3 regions of the Bacteroides hominis genome follow, and region 3 is predicted to be linked to each of the others. Evidence: riboswitches for the same ligand, from Rfam matches in the RefSeq annotation. Region 3 holds a riboswitch; each other region holds the start of a gene.
What was found. Region 3 has a riboswitch for cobalamin ahead of R3O62_RS11910 (TonB-dependent receptor plug domain-containing protein). Riboswitches for the same ligand answer to the same signal wherever they lie in the genome.

Region 1 (4,629 bases), 430 kb from region 3:
ACTTCCAGCGATTTACTGCGTACATAGTACACTGTCTTCACTCCGCATTCCCATGCCAACAGATAAAGGTTTAATACCTGTCTCATGGTAAAATCATTGGTGATATACAAATTCAAGCTTTGTGCCTGATCAATATGCAATTGCCGGATACCCGCAGCACGTATGCTCCATGTCTGGTCTATCCGGTAAGCTCCCTTATACAACCAATACGTCTTATCAGACAATGACGGAGCCACTCGCGGAAGCATGGCACCCTTCTTTTCTTCAAGAAAAAAACGTTTCATGACCGGATCTGTTCCGGCAGTTGTTCCGGCAATGATACTAGTGCTGCTGGTAGGAGCAATAGCCAGAAGATAAGCATTTCTCATGCCATCTGCCGCAACCTTGGCCGCCAAATCTTTCCATTGAAGAGAATCATAACCACGTTTCGCAAAATAAGCTCCGGTTTGCCAGTCACTTCCTTCGAAATAAACATATCTTCCTTTTTCCTTAGCAAGCCCGGCACTTGCTTCGATGGCGGCATAATTGATACACTCAAATACTTTATCAATGAAATTAAGATGCTCCACGCTTTCCCAACGGATACCGCGCAATGCAAGTGCGTGATGGTAACCGCTCACCCCTAAACCGATGCTACGGTACCGATGGTTTGTTATCCGGGCAAAAGGGATAGGATAGAAATTCAAATCAATCACATTGTCAAGCGCACGTACTACAACAGCTATTTTTTCTTTCATCTGCCGTTCATCCTCCAATGGAAGATGTCCAAGCGACAAGCTGGCAAGGTTACAAACGACAAAGTCACCGGGACGGACGGTATTGACTACAACCGTATCACCACCTTCCGTACGGACCTCAGTGGAAACAGTTTCAATGGATGACATATTCTGAGCTATTTCCGTACATAGGTTAGAACAATAAATAATCCCCCGATGCGAATTAGGATTAGCCCTGTTCACTGTATCCCGGTTGAATGTGAAAGGCGTCCCTGTCTCTACGGCAGAGCGTAGTATCAACCGGACAATATCTTTGATGTTCAGAACCCGCTTAGAGAGAAGGGGATCGTTTATACAATCCAAGTATTTTTGCTCCCACTCTTCTCCATAATAATCCTCCAGGCAATACCCTTTGACATTCATAATTTCGTTGGGACAGAACAAGTACCATTGCTGATTCAGGTCTTCCTTTGCCATACGCCAGAACAAATCAGGATAGCATACGGCAGGAAAGATATCATGTGCCTTCATCCGGTCGTCTCCATTATTGGTGCGGAGTTGCAGGAATTCGGGCAAATCTTTGTGCCAGACATCCAGATATACTGCTACAGCTCCCTGACGCATACCCAGTTGGTCGACAGCTACGGCAGTGTCATTTACCAGTTTCATCCAGCGTATCACTCCGCCTGCCACTCCCTTAAACCCTCGTATATTTCCTCCTGCCGCACGCACCTTACCAAAATACATTCCCATTCCTCCGCCAAACTTACTGACCATGGCAAAATTATCGATACTGCGATAAATCCCCTCCAGGCTATCGGGCACTGTATCAATAAAACAACTGGATAACTGGTGATAAGGCTTGCGGGCATTGGACAGTGTAGGGGTTGCCATGGTTACTTCTAACCGACTCAGCATATCATAGAACTTCTTTACCCACTGCAATCTATCACACTTTTCGGACATACCCAAATGAAGCGCAATCCCCAAATACATTTCTTGTACCGATTCCATTGGTTCATGTGAGTGCGTACGGATAAGATAACGTTTCGCGAGAAGATCCAATCCCGAATAATTGAAAAGTTTATCACGTTCGGGACACATAAACCCGGCAGCCACTTCTATTTCTCGTGGAGAATAAGCGCTCAGGATATAGTCACCATACAAACCTTCATCCGTCAAATAGCGCAGCTTGTCATAAAAAGAATAAATACCGGCAATTTCTGCCTGTACCTTTAACTTCTGCGTCAACTGAAAATTAAACAAACGGGCAGCAATAAATTCCCAGTCAGGCGCCTCTTGCGTAGTAAGCTCTACGGCAGCCTTAATAAGAGTCGTCAACCTCTCTTCAGCTGTCATATCGGTTTTGCAGAGGTTTACAAACTTCTCTGCCAGTATCACCAAACTATATTCATTGGCAACAAAATCCTTTTGAATATCTTTCAATGTGTCAGCCAACGCTTCAGAACCTATACTGCTGACAATATGGTTAAAAGCTTTTCTCCGTTCCGTACGTTGCCAACGATAAAGTATATAGTTTTTAGCTTCGGCATAAAAGCCATGTTCCATCAAACCACGTTCTACCTCATCTTGAATCTGTTCCACGCTACGGTGTACTTCATCACACAAAAAGAGTTCTACTTCATCTACAATTGTGTAAACGGTTTCGTCCGGTACTTCTCTTCCGGTACTGGCAAAACTCTTCCGTATCGCAACGGCTATCTTTTCTCTATTATATGGTTCCGTTGCCCCATTCCTCTTGATTATTTGCATGAAATGTTCTTGAAATGAATTATTTTATCGTTTCGCACCGTTTCCCTACCCCCCGAGTAGAAACAGCCTTTGATGAATGGCAGGTCTTCTGACTGACTCCTCCTTTCCGATGCCTTCCCACACTTCTCCTCATCTACTTGGGCAATGCAGTGGCAATAAGTTTAGTATCGGTAAGTCTACCGGAGTTTCACAGCAGCGGGACTGTCCGGGATTTACACCCGATTCCCTTTTAATCACTTATGCAGAAAAGCATAAGTGAACCAATTCGCCACAAAATAACGAAAGACTTCAGTAATATACAAATAATTCCGTAGTTAAAAAAAGTTGCCATAAGATGTATTATGCACAGATTATCCATTCTAACTGAGAAGGCAATTAAAGTTCATCTCAGTAGCCGAGATGTATATCTCAGCAGCCAAGATGCACATCTTAGCACGCAAGATATACATCTTAGTGCGCAAGATGGAAAGAATTACGTATACCGTTAATTTGTTTTAGGCTGATTGTCCCTTTTCTTTGTTACTGACTGACATTTTTTCCACTAACTCTGTTATAAGTTGCCTCCTTATTTAATCTTAAGGGTACAAAAAGCTGTCGGATTACTCTTTTTATTATGAACATTACTTTGTCATACCAACCATAGCAGCCACCATTGCGGCAATAGAGGCGATGGAAGTATTCATCCCTGTAACGTCCGCCGCCACAGTTTTTTTCCTGCCCTTTTTGCTTGGCACTATTATTTCACATCCGGGTTCAATTGCATTGCCCATTCTCCTTTTCAGACGAGAAACCATACCATTCATATATATTACATAAACACGCCGCTTCAGTGCCCGGTTTCCAAATCCACCTGCCTGCTCAATGTAATAACTAAGACTGCTCCCCTTCTGATAAAGTATCGTATTAGGATACATCACAGCTCCATTGATTGTTACCGTGCTGACATATTTAGGAACGAAAAGTACATCTCCTTCGCGCAAAACCATATCTTCGTCAGAGCCTGGATTTACCAATGCTTTCTCAAGTTCTATGCCTACCGGATAAGTGGAAGAGGCTTCCAGAGTAACCGGAGATACAGAAGCCTTTTCACTTCCTCTGACCGACAAACGTAGCACATCCTTTTTCTGACGCATTTCATCCGCCGTCATTCTGCGTATCAGACGCGCTCCTTTTACATAAGCTTCTTTCGATAGTCCGCCGGCTCTTGCTATCAGACTACTCAGCCTCTCATTACTTTGGATTAATGTATAATTACCGGTGAAGGCCACTTCGCCTTTAACTGTTACATTGGCCTGTTTACGATATCCCGGACTTCGGCGAATGAAAACGATATCATAGGGTTCCAGTTCAAATCCTTTATCCTCCCCCATCACCAGCCCGTTTTTAAGTTCAACCGTAAAGCTTTTTCCGATAACAGTGGAAGATGATATACTTTTAGGATCTCTAATCCGCCGCGAGACATCGATCCGGACCATAGAAGCAGATTCCAGCAATCCTCCCGCTTTTACAATCAAATCCTGTATGGACGTATTTTTAACATAAGGGAAATCTCCCGGATTCCTTATATCACCATAGATAGATAAAGTACCTTCTTTCTCAATGTCTTTCACACTCGAGATATAAAGAACATCATTTTTCTGTAAACGTAGGTCGGAGACTGCGCCAGCCATCATTCTTTTCAAATCGACCGGGATCATTTCATGTGTTAGGTCTTCATGCTCACGTCTCAACAAAGCCCTGTTGAGAAAAGCATCTCCCCGAAGTCCTTCTGCTCTGCTGATCAACTGCCTGACAGTTCCCGTGATACTATCGTCCAATTGATATACGCCGGCACGGTACACAGCACCACGAACTTCAACTTTGTTTGAGAAACGTTGCAATACCGCCTCAACAGACAATTCATCACCGTCGGTCAAAACAAAAGATTGGTAATCATCCTGCCCTACATTGTATATCTGTTTCTCTTTCCCATTCAGACGAAACAGACGTATCGCGTCCCGGTAAGCATCTCCCGTGAAACCTCCCGCATAGCTGAGCAGAGTTGTTATGGTTTCTCCTTTTTTCATTTCATACGCCATCGGACGTTTGACTTTTCCGGAAATACTAACCAAATTCTCATAAGGAGGAATCAAAATGACAT
Region 2 (4,629 bases), 2.1 Mb from region 3:
GTTTTATGTTCTTTTCATCCGGCAAATCCTGTCTGTTCTCAAGTTCCGTCCGGAACTCTTGCAGCTGTCCGCCTGTTCCGACCACTACTAACTTATCCTGCGGATAAATTCGTTCGGAACTTTGTGGAATGTATATTCTCCGCTCCCCTCTGACAATACTTACTATATTGACACCAAACTCCCGCCTGAAAGGGAGTTCATCCAATGACTGACCGATATAAGACGAATAAGGAGACACCCAAACGGAAGTCAGCTCAACATCTTTGTCATTAAACTCACTGTTAAAACGACTTTTCAGAGGATAACGTTTGCGGGCAGCTTCTTCCCTTCCGTTCAGATTGGTCAGGAAGTGTGTTTCCAGATGCGAATATTGCGTGAGATTCTCCCTGAAAATAAGAATCAATGCCAATACGGCAACGGCTATCACAATGCCTATCCCATAATTGAGGCTGAAGTAACTGATAACGACCCCTGCAATGAAAAAGACGGCAACCGACACACGGAACAAAATCAGCGCGACCAACCGTCCGTGATTGTAATTATCATCATTCCACAACTTAAAAAACACATCCGGGGAATTATACTTATCTGAAACAAGTGCCCACAGGAAAGGTGTCATCAACAGAAGTGTGACCAGACACATCCCTATGTTTACCCATCGCCCGGGAGCATCGAACATCTCGTTTATCGTGGGATAAACGGTTTGCACAGACAATAACCAAATCGCCGTGAGAAGGACACTATAGATAATCACTCTTCCGACAATCGTCTTCAACAACCGCTTCCAATCGCTGTCATGATTGACCGTCTTCTTACCGGAAGCATAGCGATCCAGACTTTTCCTGGTTTTAGGCGGAAGTATTTTATAAAGCCATTCGGCAAACGGATTTGCCAACCGGATGAAATAAGGAGTTGTGAATGTAGTAATCACCGATACCGCAACAATAATCGGAGGGATAAAACTATCCAGTACTTTGAGTGAAGCCCCCAGCCCTGCGATAATGAAAGCGAACTCTCCTATCTGAGCAAGGCTGAATCCTGACTTGACGGAAACCTTCAACGGTTCACCGGATAATAAAACTCCCAATGAAGAAAATATGGATTTACCCACAAGAGTTACCAAAGTAATGATGACCACCGGCCAGGCATACTGCACCAAGACAGCCGGATTGACCAACATACCGACAGAGACAAAGAAAATAGCTCCGAAAAGATCTTTCACCGGCTGGATGATATGTTCTATGTGTTCGGCCTCAACCGTCTCGGCAAGGATAGATCCCATAATGAAAGCACCCAGTGCAGCCGAGAATCCTGTACGGGTAGCCAACACAACCATTCCCAGACAAAGTCCCAGCGAAACGATCAGTAAGGTTTCGTTATTCATCAGCCGTTTTGCTTTTTTCAAAAAGAACGGAAGGATAAATATCCCAATCAGGAACCATAGGATCAGAAAGAAAACAACCTTCAACACACTCATCAACAGCTCTTCACCTACAAACTCCTTACTCACTGCCATTGTAGAAAGGATGACCATCATCAGGATAGCGATCAGATCTTCAACTACCAATGTCCCGAATACAACACCCGTGAAGCGTTGGTTACGTAAGCCGAGATCATCAAACGCTTTGATAATAATCGTTGTTGACGACATGGACAACATACCCCCCAGAAAAATAGAATTCATTGTGCTCCAACCTAACAGATGTCCTACCATATAACCGATCAGCAACATGCTGATAACTTCGGTGGTTGCCGTGATAAAGGCAGCTGACCCAACATTTATTAATTTCTTAAAACTAAACTCCAACCCAAGGGCGAAAAGTAAAAAAACAACTCCTATCTCAGCCCAGATATTGATGTTCTCAATATCACCTACAGTCGGGAAAATCTGCACGTAAGGTCCCGCCAATAATCCGGCGACGATATATCCCAGTACCAAGGGTTGTTTCAACCATTTGAACAAAAGGGTAATGATACTTGCGGACATCAGTATTAGGGCAAGGTCGGCAATTAAGGTAGGTAAGTGTGACATGGCATGTATATTTCGTTAGTAATTCATTCCGTTTATGCTCTTTTATTTGTAAAAAAGAACAATCGACAGTCTATTTGTGTTTCGTCTATATGACATTTATTTTGAAACAAAGCGCCGTTGGTCATTGCACAAAATTGAACTTTTCGTGCAAAAAGTATCCACTCTATCCAATATTTCTCTATATTTATCCCCGAATTGGTTCGGAATCCGTGGTCAACGGACGAAGATTAAAAGGGAATCGGGTGTAAATCCCGGACAGTCCCGCTGCTGTGAAGCTCTATATAACATCTTATCAATAAACCAATTACAAACCACTGACGGAAAAAGAAACGTCGGGAAGGTCCGATAAGATGTAGAGTCAGTCAGAAGACCTGCCATTCAATGAATAAGAGCTTTTTTACCTCGTGGGTTAGGAAAGAAAGCATCGTTGTTAAGCCCCAAATCGTAGAAATACTGTGTTTTCATCGGGTGGACTCATGTCCGCAGGGTGGAAAGCATGAATATGTGTATTCCATTTAATTGAGAAATGAATATGATTAAAAGAATCTTAGTCGCCAACCGCGGCGAAATAGCCGTGAGGGTGATGCGCTCCTGCCGGGAGATGGAAATAACGAGCATTGCCGTTTTCTCGGAAGCGGACCGAACAGCGAAGCATGTGCTCTATGCCGACGAAGCTTACTGCATCGGCCCGGCAGCATCGAAAGAGAGTTATCTGAATATAGAAAAGATTATCGAAGTGGCAAAGTCGTGCCGCGCAGACGCCATCCACCCGGGATACGGGTTCTTGTCCGAAAATGCAACCTTTGCCCGTCGTTGTCGTGAAGAGGGGATCATCTTCATCGGTCCGGACCCGGAAACCATGGAGGCGATGGGAGATAAGATTTCGGCACGTATCAAGATGATAGAAGCCGGTGTACCGGTGGTTCCGGGTACTCAAGAAAACCTGAAGAGCCTTGAAGAAGCGGTAGAACTCTGCAATCAAATCGGCTATCCGGTAATGCTGAAAGCCTCGATGGGAGGTGGTGGAAAGGGTATGCGGCTGATTCATCGTGCAGATGAAGTGGAAGAGGCCTACACAACCGCCAAGAGCGAATCACTTTCGTCATTCGGCGACGACACGGTTTACCTGGAGAAATTTGTAGAAGAACCGCATCACATTGAGTTCCAGATTCTGGGCGACAAGCATGGCAACGTGATTCATCTGTGCGAACGTGAATGTTCGGTGCAACGCCGCAACCAGAAGATTGTGGAAGAGAGCCCTTCGGTGTTCGTCACTCCTGAACTACGCCGGGATATGGGAGAAAAAGCAGTGGCCGCCGCCAAAGCCGTGAACTATGTCGGAGCGGGAACCATCGAATTTCTGGTGGACAAGCACCGCAACTATTACTTCCTGGAAATGAACACGCGCCTGCAAGTGGAACATCCGATTACCGAAGAGGTAGTCGGCGTAGATTTAGTGAAAGAGCAGATTAAAGTGGCCGAAGGACAGGTGTTGCAACTGAAACAGGAAGATATCCAGCAACGCGGACATGCCATCGAATGCCGCATCTGCGCAGAAGATACAGAAATGAACTTCATGCCCAGCCCGGGTGTCATCAAGCAGATTACGGAGCCAAACGGCATCGGGGTGCGCATCGACAGCTATGTATACGAAGGTTACGAGATTCCGATTTATTATGACCCGATGATCGGCAAGCTGATTGTATGGGCAACCACACGCGAATACGCCATCGAACGAATGCGCCGTGTACTCCACGAATATAAGCTGACAGGAGTAAAGAACAACATCAGTTATCTGCGCGCCATCATGGATACTCCCGACTTTGTGGAAGGGCATTACGATACGGGATTCATCAGCAAAAACGGGGAAGTGCTCCAACACTGCATCACCCGTACCAGCGAACGTGCAGAGAACATCGCACTGATCGCCGCTTACATGGATTACCTGATGAACCTGGAGGAGAATAACAGCGGACTGGCTGCGGACAACCGCCCGATCAGCAAATGGAAAGAATTCGGACTGCACAAAGGGGTATTAAGAATATAGAAGAGTATGGAAATACATATAGGGAATCGCGTGGCCGAGATAGAACTGGTCAGCAAAGAAGATAACAAAGTGGTACTCACCATCGACGGAAAAACGTTCGAAGCGGACGTTGTCATGGCAGAGAACGGGAATTGCAACATCCTGATGGACGGACGCAGCTCCAACGCCCAACTGATTCGCAAAGAGAACGGAAAGAGTTACAAAGTGAATACACACTACAGCAGTTTCAATGTCGAGATTGTGGACAGTCAGGCAAAATATCTGCGGATGCGCAAGAAAGGTGAAGAAACACAGAACGACCGCATCATTTCGCCCATGCCGGGCAAGGTAGTGAAAATCCCCGTCAGTGTGGGACAGGAGATGAAAGCCGGAGAAACTGTCATCGTCATCGAAGCGATGAAGATGCAGAGTAACTACAAGGTGACTTCGGACTGCCGGATTAAAGAGATTCTGGTACAGGAAGGTGATAATATCGCCGGAGACCAGACGCTGATAACGTTAGAATAACGAATAATAGAAAGACAATGGAAGAAGTAAATAAAGCCTATGC
Region 3 (4,629 bases):
GGTAGGCCCTGCCGAAATCGACGGCACGAATGGGAAACTCAACCGGATAAGGCTCTACCTTATAAGAAAGGAAATTACACAAGCGGTACAACTCGTAGCGGATCTTGAAATCGGTTATAAACTCATTATCCGTCAGCAAACGTTTCGGATGTTTCAGCCAGCAATCTATCCAATAGCAATGAACCAGTACGACACGATAATCGTGGGAGGAACCATACCATTCGCGGACGCTGTACAGAAAGGTGATATTCTGGGGAGTAAGCATCGGAAGCAAATGAAGCAGGACGTAGTGTGAATACTTCAGATACACCTCCTGGTCGCGGTAATCCCACTCCAATGCCCAGAGAATCTCACTCAGTGCATAGGGATGTTCAAGGCGCTCCAATGCCTGTTCGTATGGCGCCAGAGGGATTTCTCCGTATAATTTATCAAGTAACGTACCGAAACCTTTGCGCCAGACACAAGTCCTCGAATGTGACGCCATAAGGCACATTTCCAACAGAAGTGAGTAATCACGCACTTCTTCTTCATAAAACCGTATCCATACATCGGCAAACGGATAGCGCCCTATCGCTGTTGGTGAATCCGAATCATGCTTCGCACTTTCAAACTGTTCTTTGAACAAATGCACCTCCCCCCAGGGATCGCTATAGGTCAATTCACCATGAATTACGATCTGATATTGCAGTTTGTCAAAAAGATCAAATACTTCTCCTGACTGTATTCCTTTAAAGATTGCCTCTGTAGTTGGTTGTCCTTTTTTATTCTTCATGTCTGACTTGTTTGTTGTGTGTATAACGTTTTCATCACTGAGTACAAATATAGAATAAAAATACTATCTTTGTCCCATATCAAAACAAAAGATTATGATAAGCAATGTAAAATACCTTTCATTTATACTGTTATTGGTGCTTACTGCCTGTAAAAGCGGCCCCGCGGCCAGCCAGGAGCAGAACGGAAAGCAAGATACGGTTAAAGTTTTCAATTTACCCGACATACCCGTAGTGCTGAACACGGTGTCGCAACGGGCAGATTATATGGTAAAGCACTATTGGGATCGCTTTGACTTTACAGACACCACCTACGTCAGTCAGATCGACGTTGCCGAACAGGCTTGGGTGGATTATTGCGATTTGTTGGAACATGTGCCCTTGTCCGACGCGCAAACTGCCATAAAAGAGACGATCGGCCGGGCCGGGAAAAACAAAAAGATGCTGGACTTCTTTGCGGAACTGGCCGATAAATATCTCTACGACCCTAACTCGCCTATGCGTAACGAGGAGCTTTACATCCCCGTGCTGGAAGCTCTGACAGCCTCCCCCATGCTGAATGAAACGGAAAAGATACGTCCGCAGGCGCGGCTGGAACTGGCACAAAAGAACCGGTTGGGCACAAAAGCCCTCAACTTCACCTATACACTGGATTCGGGTGCAAAGGGTACGCTTTATCAGTTCCCGGCGGAATACACGTTACTGTTTATCAACAATCCCGGCTGCCACGCCTGCTCTGAGATGATAGAAGGGCTAAAGAGTTCTCCGGTCATCAACGGGTTCATAGCCGACAAGAAGCTGAAGGTGCTGTCTCTCTATCCGGATGAAGAACTGGATGAATGGAAAAAGCACCGGAGCGATTTCGCGAAAGAATGGACCAACGGATACGATAAGGAGCTGGTCATCAAAAACAAAAACCTGTATGACCTGAGGGCTATTCCCACCCTCTACTTACTGGATAAGAACAAAACCGTATTGTTGAAAGACGCCACCCTGCAAAAGGTAGAGCAATATCTGGCAGAGCGCGGTTAAGAAAAACATACCGGAACGGAGCATTTGCCCCAAAGATGTGAAGAAGGTCGGATTATCATTTTGACAGAATGATAATCCGACCTCTCTATTTTCCATTCTTTCGGCCCGACGCACGATACGCCTCTCAAAAACGTCTCCAATTCGATTTACCGATTATCTCTTTGCCCGTAATTTCCTACTTTTGCTTACCGAAAGAAAGAGACCGGAAAGTGTTCCGTCCATAAAGCAGGTTTTAACCTTGAAACCATCTCTTTCCGACACTTCCGGAACGATCATATCGGGTGAGCAACCGGAGCAAAATCCGGAGCTATAAGCCCCGGTTTTCATAACAATATATGTAATGGAGCATAACATATAGAGATATTTGAAAAAGAAGTAAGCATTTTCGGAAAATGCTTACTTCTTTCGGGGGAAATGTAACCGTCTTTTGGAGTGAATGCTTACTGCTTTTCCGCAAAACCCCGGCTCTAATCCACCCAAAGCCCGGCTTTCGGAACAGAAAAGGCCGGCTTTCCCCTTGTTTTCCCTCCGGTTCATCCGTTTTAAAGAAAGAGTGTGTCAGTCAAAAGGCTGATTAACCATCATTCTGCCATCATAACCCTCCGGAATCAAGATAAATGGCATCGCCTATCTAAGTCATTCCAATGTGCCGCCTGACACTATCCGGACGACCTGTCCGATGTTGCTCCGTCCGTTCCGCAATGCATAACGAATAATCACAAATTATTATGCTATTTCTAATATTCTTTTTATCTTTGCAGTGCATTGGTTTGTATTCTCCGTGTACCGGGGATGCAATTAAAAGGGAATCAGGTGCAAATCCTGAACAGTCCCGCTGCTGTAAGTTTCACATCAGATTGTTGTAAGCAACCACCACTTGCCACTGGGAAACGTTTTCCTGGGAAGGCGCTTATCAACAGAAACGAGTCAGAAGACCTGCCTGTGCATCTATTTCATTGCTTTCGAGGAAAAAGCGTTGAGTCTAATGAGCCGGAATTATTCCATCCGTCATTTCATTCATCACTCTGATTCAGAGAAAGTAAGTTATGATAATAAACTCTGCCAAGTTTATTTAGTATGTCCGGCCGAAGTGACTTCGTCCGGACATTTTAACAGTAAAAAAACGAAGATGAATATATTTAGATTGCCTAAGCTACTACACGTCTGTGTTGCTTTCTGTTGCTGCCAGGGGCTTACCGTTTCACTTTTCGCCCAACAGCAGAAAGTAGATACCGCCCGTATTTATTCAATCCCCGAAGTAACCGTTGCCGAAGCTTACCACACCCGCGAAGTAAGAGCGATGGCTCCCACCCAAGTGTTCTCTAAAGAAGAACTCAAAAGCCTCAACGTATTGCAAGTATCGGATGCCGTGAAGCACTTTGCCGGAGTTACGGTGAAAGACTACGGCGGCATTGGCGGACTGAAAACCGTTTCATTGCGAAGCCTCGGAGCCGAGCATACCGCCGTGGGATATGACGGAATAACAATCAGTGACTGCCAGACGGGGCAGATCGACATCGGACGCTTCTCACTGGACAATGTAGACCGCCTCTCGCTCAGCAACGGACAGAGTGATAATATCTTTCAGCCCGCAAGGTTTTTCGCTTCCGCCGGGATACTGAACATACAGACGCTGACACCGCAATTCAAAGACAACCGGCGTACCAACCTGAGCGCCTCGTTCAAAACGGGTTCGTGGGGACTGGTCAATCCGTCTCTCCTGATCGAACAGAAACTGAGTCGGAAATGGGTGCTCTCCGCCAACGGCGAGTGGATGTCGGCTGATGGGCACTACCCTTTCACATTGCATTATGGCGAAAACAATGACCTGAGCTCGCGCGAGAAACGGAAAAACACGGAAGTGAAAAACCTCCGTGCCGAAGCGGGATTGTTCGGCAACTTTTCGGATACGGAACAATGGCGGCTGAAAGCCTACTATTATCAGTCGTCCCGCGGACTGCCCAATGCCACCACTTATTATTACGACTACTCTTCACAGCACCTCTGGGACAAGAATGTCTTCGTGCAAAGCCAATATAAGAAGGAGTTCAACCGCCAATGGGTTTTCCAGACTTCAGCTAAGTGGAACTGGAGCTATCAACGTTACCTCGATCCTGATTATAAAGGTTCGGAAGGCAAAACGGAAAACAGTTATTATCAACAAGAGTATTACCTCTCGGCTTCGGCGCTCTACCGGGTGCTCAGCAACCTCTCATTTTCGCTTTCGACAGACGCAAGCATCAACCGGCTGAACGCGAACCTGAAAGATTTTGCGTATCCTACCCGCTATTCGTGGTTGACGGCCTTTGCCGGAAAATACGTCAACGACTGGTTGACCGCTTCGGCCTCGGTACTGGCAACGGTCATCAACGAGGAGGTGCGCCAAGGCAGCGCCGCAGCCAACCGACGGAAACTCTCTCCGTACGTCAGCGCGTCGTTCAAGCCCTTTGCCGGCGAAGAGTTCCGCATCCGCCTGTTCTATAAAGACATCTTCCGGTTGCCCAGCTTCAACGACCTGTACTACGGACAGGTGGGCAACACGAACCTGAAACCGGAAAGCACGACACAATACAACTTAGGACTGACATACAGCCGGTCGATCTGTGAACTGATTCCCTATGTATCCGTCACGGCAGATGCTTATTATAATAAGGTGAAAGACAAAATCATAGCCATACCCACCAAGAACCTCTTTATATGGAGTATGGTGAACCTCGGCAAAGTGGACATCAAAGGAATCGACGTTGCCGGAAACATCAGTCTGCAACCCTGGGAGAAACTACGGGTGAACCTTTCGGGGAACTACACTTACCAGCGCGCATTGGAT

Region 1: linked by a shared signal. The riboswitch ahead of R3O62_RS13610 (ribonucleoside-diphosphate reductase subunit alpha) and the one ahead of R3O62_RS11910 (TonB-dependent receptor plug domain-containing protein) in region 3 are both predicted to bind cobalamin.
Region 2: linked by a shared signal. The riboswitch ahead of accC (acetyl-CoA carboxylase biotin carboxylase subunit) and the one ahead of R3O62_RS11910 (TonB-dependent receptor plug domain-containing protein) in region 3 are both predicted to bind cobalamin.

The regions. Positions count from the first base shown of each region.
Region 1 is NZ_CP178829.1:3,264,854-3,269,482, reverse strand. Features, by position in the region: gene R3O62_RS13610 (ribonucleoside-diphosphate reductase subunit alpha) at 1-2,489, opposite strand, end outside; cobalamin riboswitch at 2,550-2,769, opposite strand; gene R3O62_RS13605 (SLBB domain-containing protein) at 3,110-4,629, opposite strand, start outside.
Region 2 is NZ_CP178829.1:4,960,572-4,965,200, forward strand. Features, by position in the region: gene R3O62_RS20880 (cation:proton antiporter) at 1-2,032, opposite strand, end outside; cobalamin riboswitch at 2,212-2,426, shown strand; gene accC (acetyl-CoA carboxylase biotin carboxylase subunit) at 2,565-4,079, shown strand; gene R3O62_RS20890 (acetyl-CoA carboxylase biotin carboxyl carrier protein subunit) at 4,086-4,586, shown strand; gene R3O62_RS20895 (acyl-CoA carboxylase subunit beta) at 4,604-4,629, shown strand, end outside.
Region 3 is NZ_CP178829.1:2,836,075-2,840,703, reverse strand. Features, by position in the region: gene R3O62_RS11920 (DUF5724 domain-containing protein) at 1-772, opposite strand, end outside; gene R3O62_RS11915 (DUF5106 domain-containing protein) at 867-1,802, shown strand; cobalamin riboswitch at 2,552-2,761, shown strand; gene R3O62_RS11910 (TonB-dependent receptor plug domain-containing protein) at 2,932-4,629, shown strand, end outside.